2 regions of the Luteimonas sp. MC1782 genome follow, and region 1 is predicted to be linked to the other one. Evidence: riboswitches for the same ligand, from Rfam matches in the RefSeq annotation. Region 1 holds a riboswitch; the other holds the start of a gene.
The links. Region 1 has a riboswitch for cobalamin ahead of btuB (TonB-dependent vitamin B12 receptor). Riboswitches for the same ligand answer to the same signal wherever they lie in the genome.
Positions count from the first base shown of each region.

Region 2: it holds a riboswitch for cobalamin, as region 1 does, so the genes downstream of both, H5368_RS09690 (ribonucleoside-diphosphate reductase subunit alpha) here and btuB (TonB-dependent vitamin B12 receptor) in region 1, are expected to answer to the same signal.

Region 1 is NZ_JACJFT010000001.1:1,701,180-1,704,579, forward strand. Features, by position in the region: gene bioD (dethiobiotin synthase) at 1-535, opposite strand, end outside; gene H5368_RS07950 (GAF domain-containing protein) at 528-1,013, shown strand; gene H5368_RS07955 (TfoX/Sxy family protein) at 1,010-1,354, shown strand; cobalamin riboswitch at 1,353-1,590, shown strand; gene btuB (TonB-dependent vitamin B12 receptor) at 1,712-3,400, shown strand, end outside.
Region 2 is NZ_JACJFT010000002.1:49,867-53,266, forward strand. Features, by position in the region: gene H5368_RS09690 (ribonucleoside-diphosphate reductase subunit alpha) at 1-1,317, opposite strand, end outside; cobalamin riboswitch at 1,503-1,740, opposite strand; gene zapE (cell division protein ZapE) at 1,777-2,892, opposite strand; gene H5368_RS09700 (alpha/beta fold hydrolase) at 2,906-3,400, opposite strand, start outside.

The DNA of each region.
Region 1 (3,400 bases):
AGCCCAGCAGATCGCAGCCGTCGCCGATGATCGCGCGCGCACTGAGCCGGGCGTGGCTGAGGCAGCCCAGGCGCAGGCCGACCACCAGCAGCACCGGCAGCTGCAGCGCGCGCGCCAGGTCGGCATGTTCGATGCCGTCCGCCAGCGGCGAAAGCCAGCCGCCCGCGCCCTCCACCACCATCGCATCGGCCTCCGCGGCCAGCCGCGCGTAGGCCGCCACGACCGGCGGCAGTGCCACCACGATCCCGGCCGCGCGCGCGGCCAGCTGTGGCGCGGTCGGCTCGGGCAGTGCCCACGGGTTCACGTCGACGTAGTCGGCTGGCGGATCGCTGGCCGCCTGCAGCGCCAGCGCGTCCTCGTTGCGCAGGCCCAGCGACGTCGCATCGCAGCCGGCAGCCACCGGCTTCATGCCGCGCGCGCGCAGCCCGCGGGCGCGCAGCGCGTGCAGCAGTGCGACGCTGGCAACACTCTTTCCCACGCCGGTGTCGGTGCCGGTCACCAGCACCCCGCGCGCTACACTTGCGGTCATGTTCACCTCGCAGATTCTAAGCGGCGACAAGCCCGAGCAGTACGCGCAGCTGGTCGCCCAGGCACGCGCGCTGCTGGCCGGCGAACCGGACCGCATCGCCAACGCCGCCAACCTGTCGGCGCTGGTCTACCACGCGCTGCCGGACCTCAACTGGGTCGGGTTCTATTTCTTCGACGGCACCGAACTGGTGGTCGGCCCGTTCCAGGGGCAGCCGGCCTGCGTGCGCATCCCGCTCGACCGCGGCGTGTGCGGCGCGGCGGCGCGCACCGCGCAGACCCAGCGCGTCGACGACGTGGAGGCGTTCCCCGGCCACATCGCCTGCGACGCCGCATCGCGCTCGGAACTGGTGGTGCCGTTGTTCCACGCAGGCGCCCTGGTCGGCGTGTTCGACCTCGACAGTCCGGTTCCCGGTCGCTTCGACGTTACTGACCAGAGGGGACTCGAGGAGATCGCGGCCGTGTATCTGGAAACCATGCAGCAATGAGCGCGCCACCGCCGCTCAAGATGCGCAACATCGGCCCCAAGTCGGCCGCGTGGCTGCGCCAGGTCGGGCTGCGTACCCCCGAGGACCTCATGGCCGCCGGGCCACTCGACGCCTTCATGCGCATCAAGCGCGCCGGCTTCAAGCCGAGCCTCAACCTGCTGTACTCGCTCGAAGGCGCCCTGTGCGACTGCCACTGGCAGGACGTGCCGGATGCGCGCCGCTTGGAGCTGGTGGCCGCCGCGGAAGAAGCGATCGCCCAGCTGCCGGCGCCGCGCAACCGCCCCCCGGCCGGCCCGGTCACCACCACGCTGATGCAGGACGACGACGGCGCGATGCCGTAGACTGCGCGCACTTTCTGGTGACCCGCGGGGCTTCCCCCAACGGTTGAAACGGGAAGCCGGTGACCTTCCGCCCGCCACCACGGCGTGCGAAGCACTCCGGCGCTGCCCCCGCAACGGTAAGCGTGGAACACCCCGGCAAACCGCCACTGTGCATCGCACGGGAAGGCGCCGGGGCTGGAGCGGCTGCATCGCTCCGCCCGCGAGCCCGGAGACCGGCCCGAAAGACGACTGGTTGTGACGCGGAGGGCGTCGCGGCGGCAGTGCGCCGTGTCTTGTCACGTCTCCTTCCGTCCCCGCTCCCTGCCCGCAACCTCCACGACACTGTCGCGCGGGCGTGCGCGACGCATGGAGACACGCATGAAACCGCAGTACCGGATCCTCACCCTTGCCGTTGCCCTGGCCCTGTCACCCGCGGCCTTCGCCGCCGGCGCCCTCCAGTCCACCGACCTCGACACCATCGTGGTCACCGCCACCCGCACCGCGATCAACGCCGAGGACAGCAACGTCCCCGTGCAGGTGCTCGACCGCGCCGCCATCGAGCGCAGCCAGGCGACCTCGCTGCAGGAGCTGCTGCGCGGCCGCGCCGGCATCAACCTCGCCAACCAGGGTGGCCCGGGCAAGCTGTCGTCGCTGTTCCTGCGCGGCACCGAGTCCGACCATGTGCTGGTGCTGGTGGACGGCGTGCGCATCGGCTCGGCCTCCGCCGGCATGGCCTCGTTCCAGGACCTGCCGCTCGACCAGATCGACCGCGTCGAGATCGTGCGCGGCCCGCGCTCGAGCCTGTACGGCTCCGAGGCCATCGGCGGGGTGATCCAGGTGTTCACGCGGCGTGCCGGCGCGGGCACGCGCAGCAACCTCAGCCTCGGCATCGGCAGCCATCACCTGCGCCAGGCCAGCGCCGGCATCGGCCACACCGGCGAGCGCGGCTGGTTCCAGGCGCAGGGCGCCTGGCAGCGCACCGACGGCATCGACTCCTGCCGCGGCACCGCCGCCGGCTGGGGCGCGGGCTGCTACGCCGACGAGCCCGACCGCGACGGCTACCGCAATGCGTCGCTGAGCCTGCGTGGCGGCACCAGCTTCGGCGAAACCGTGGAGCTGGAAGGCCACGCGCTGGTCGCCGACGCCTTCAACGAATACGACGGCACCCTGTTCGGCGGCAACGAGGCCGACAACCGCCAGCAGGTGTTCGGCGCCCGCCTCGGCTGGCGCCCGGACGCGCGCACCGACGTCAACGTGCGCATCGGCCGCGCCGACGACCAGGCCGAGAGCCACTTCTTCGACCACGCCACCGATACGCGCAGCTTCGCCAGCACCTTCGACACCCGCCGCGACACCGCGTCGGTGCAGGGCGACTTCAGCCTGGCCGAAACGCACCTCCTCAGCGCCGGCGTCGACTGGATGCGCGACCGGGTGACCGGCAGCACCGGGTTCACCGTCGACAGCCGCGACAACGCCGGGCTGTTCCTGGCGTACCAGGGCGGCAGCGGCGCGCACAGCTACGAAGCCAGCCTGCGCCACGACGACAACCAGCAGTTCGGCGGCCACGCTACCGGCAGCGTCGGCTACGGCCTGAAGTTCGGCAACGGCATGCGCTTCACCGCCAGCGCCGGCACCGGCTTCAAGGTGCCGACCTTCAACGACCTCTACTACCCCGGCGGCTGGGGCAACCCGGACCTCGAGCCGGAGGAGTCGCAGACGGTGAACCTCGGGCTCGCGCAGTTCGGCGCCGGCTGGAACTGGACCGCCAACGCGTTCCAGACCGACATCGACGAGCTCATCGGCTACGACATCGCGTTCGCACTGGTGAACGTGGACGAGGCCCGCATCCGCGGTGCCGAGCTGACCGGCTTCATGTCGCTGGCAGGCTGGGACCTCAACGCCGAGCTCAGCCACATCGACCCGCGCAACCGCAGCGCCGGCAGCAACCACGGCAACGTGCTGCCGCGGCGCTCGCGCAACACCGCGCGCGTCGACATCGACCGGGCGCTGGGCGCGTTCCGCATCGGCATGAGCGGCTTCGGCAACGGCGCGCGCCATGACGATGCG
Region 2 (3,400 bases), on a different contig from region 1:
GCTGGCGCGGTTGCACGCGTCCTTGAACGTCATCCAGCCGTTGCCGGTCTGCGCCAGCGTGCGCATCATGCGCGCGTACAGCTCGCGCGCCTTCAGCGTGCGCACCGCCTTGCCGTCGGCCTCGGCCTGCGCGTAGGCGCGATCGAACGCGTCGCCATGGAGGTCGGTGAAGTCGGGCACCACGCGCGGATCGAACAGTGACCAGTCGGCATCCGCCTCCACGCGGCGCATGAACAGGTCCGGGATCCAGTTCGCCAGGTTGAGGTTGTGGGTGCGCCGCGCGTCGTCGCCGGTGTTGTCGCGCAGTTCCAGGAACTCCTCGACGTCGGCATGCCACGGCTCCAGGTACACGCAGGCCGCGCCCTTGCGCTTGCCGCCCTGGTTGACCGCGGCCACCGACGAATCCAGCGTCTTCAGCCACGGCACGATGCCGTTGGAGTGGCCGTTGGTGGAGGTGATCAGCGAGCCGCGCGAGCGCACGCGGGTGAAGCTCACGCCGATGCCGCCGCTGAACTTGGAGAGCTGCGCGATCTCGCCGTACTTGCGGTAGATCGACTCCAGGGAATCCTTCGGCGAGTCGAGCAGGAAGCATGACGACAGCTGCTCATGGGTGGTGCCGGCGTTGAACAGGGTGGGCGACGAAGGCAGGTAGTCGAGGCGGCCCATGCGCCGGTACAGCGCAAGGGCCTCGGGTACGTCCTCGCTGAGCGCGCAGGCGATGCGCAGGAAGAACTGCTGCGGCGTTTCGACCACCTTGCGCGTGTGCGGGTGGCGCAGCAGGTAGCGGTCGTACAGAGTGCGCAGGCCGAAGTAGTCGAAGCGCAGGTCCAGCGACGCATCGATCGCGTCGTTGAGCTTGCGCGCGTTGGCCTGCACGAAGCCGAGCAGGCGCGCGTTGATCAGGCCGAGTTCGTGGCCGCGTGCGACCGACTGCGAGAACGCGTGGATCTCCTGGCCGGCGACCTCCTTGGCGATCACGCCGGCCAGCAGGCGCGCGGCGAGGCGGCTGTACTCGGGCTCTTCCGCGGTCAGCATGGCCGCGGTGCGGATCGACAGTTCGTCGAGTTCGCGGGTGCTGGCGCCGTCGTACAGGCCGGAGATGGTGCGCGTGGCGACGCGCATCGGGTCGACCGCATGCAGGCCGTCGGCACAGCGCTGGACCGCACGCACGATCTTGTTGAGGTCCACCGCCTCGTCGGTGCCGTTGCGCTTGAGTACGCGCATCGTGGTGGCGGTGGGCGGCGGGGTGAGCAGGAAGCCGTCGGGGCTGCCGGCCGGTGCCGCGGGCGCGGCGCCGGAGTGGTCGTGTTCGGTCATGGCGTTCGCCTTGTACAAAGTGGCGCACCTGGCCATCGCTCCCTCGGGCGGCGGCCGGAGGCCTGGCGTCGCCAAGGGTCCGGTGTCGGTGTCGCAACGGCCGCGACGCACCCGCGCGGGCGGATGGGCGGAGCTGCGTCACCGGCCATCTCCCCCCGGAGATTCCACGGCCGGCACCGCGCGGCGTGCTTCGCGCGGCTGTCGGCAGGTCTTCGGACTCGTGGACACGGCGACGGAGGTCCGTCGCCACCTACTTGCCGCTGCTTCCCGGGGCGCGTGCCCCAGTGCATGTCGCGACTTCGTTTCCACCTACCGCTGCGGGGCAGTGCCGGCCTTGGCACACGTTCGAAGAACGCGCGCCGCACCGGCTTCCCTTTTCATCCCGTGGCGCAGGCCGCGGGAACCGACCGGCACAACATAGTGGGGTCGATGAGGGAGGTCAATACAATATGTCGTGGCCTAGTCGCGGTGCTCGCGCGCGAGGTACTCGGCGCTGCGCATCTCCACCAGCCGCGATGCGGTGCGCTCGAACGCACCGCGCAGGCGCTCGCCGGCGTACAGCGCAGGCGGTGCCGCCGCGGCGGTGCACACCAGGTTGACGTTGCGGTCGTACAGCTCGTCGACCAGCGTGACGAAGCGGCGCGCGGCGTCGTCGCGCGTGCCGTCCATGCGCGGGATGCCGCCGAGCAGCACGGTGTGGAACTCGCGCGCGATCTCGATGTAGTCGGCGGCCGCGCGCGGACCCTCGCACAGCGCGGCGAAGTCGAACCAAACCATGCCCTTGCAGCGCGCGCGGGTGGCGATCTTGCGGCCCTCGAGTTCGATCGAGCCGTCGCGGTGGGCATCGTCGCCGCCGAGCGCGTGCCAGCGCGTCTCCAGCCAGGCGTCGCCGCCGTCGTCGAGCGGCGTGCGGTAGACCGGTGAGCGGGTCAGTTCGCGCAGGCGGTAGTCGGTGTCGCTGACCAGCTCCAGCACGTCGCAGTGCTGCTCGAGCAGCGCGATCGCCGGCAGGAAGCGCGCGCGCTGCAGGCCGTCGGCGTACAGCCCCGCGGGCGCGATGTTGGAGGTCGTCACCAGCACGATGCCTTCGGCGAACATCCGCTCCAGCACGCGCGCCAGCAGCATGGCGTCGCCGATGTCGCTGACGAAGAACTCGTCCAGCACCAGCACGCGCAGCGAGCGCCGCCATTCGGCCACGATCGTGGCCAGCGGATCGCGTTCGCCGGAATGCTCGCGCAGGCGCTGGTGGACCACGCGCATGAAGCGGTGGAAGTGGGTGCGGCGCTTGCCGTTGCCGCCCCGCGCGCCGGCGTCGAGCTTGGCGACCGGCAGCGGCAGGTGCTCGTAGAACTGGTCGACCAGGAAGGTCTTGCCGCGGCCCACGCCGCCCCAGAGGTAGAGGCCCCGGGGCGCGCGCTCGCCGGCGCCGAGCAGCCGCGTGAGCAGGGTGCCGCGCCGCCGCGCGAGCAGCGCCGCATGGACGCGGTCGAGCGCCGCGAGTGCCGGCTGCTGGGCCGGGTCATGGCTCCAGTCGCCGCGTTCCACGCCTTCGCGGTAGGCCTGCGACGGCGACATCCCGCCGCCGCCGTCAGTCATTGCCGCCCGGCAGGTGGCGCCGCACGCCACTCTTGATCGCGCCGCGCAGGTCGATCAGCTTGCGATGGAAGAAGTGCGAGGTGTCGGGCATGCGCACCAGCTCGGCCTTGGCCTTGCGCTTGGCCAGCCAGGCATAGACCGCATGCGGATCGACGATCTCGTCGGCCTCGCCCTGCACCACCAGCCACGGCATGGTCGGCAGGGTGATGGCGTCGAAGTTCCAGCTGCGGCCGACTGGCGGCGCGATCGAGACCAGCATCGCCGGCCGCAGTTCGGCCGCCACGGCGAGGCTCACGTAGGCACCGAAGCTGAAGCCCGCCAGCCACAGCTGGTCGGCCGGGCGCTGCGCGCGGACCCAGCCGGCCACCGCGCGCAGGTCGTCGCGCTCGCCGTCGCCCTGGTCGAACGCGCCGGCGGACTGGCCGATGCCGCGGAAATTGAAGCGCACCGTGGTCACGCCCAGCTCGCGCAAGGCGCGCGCCGCCAT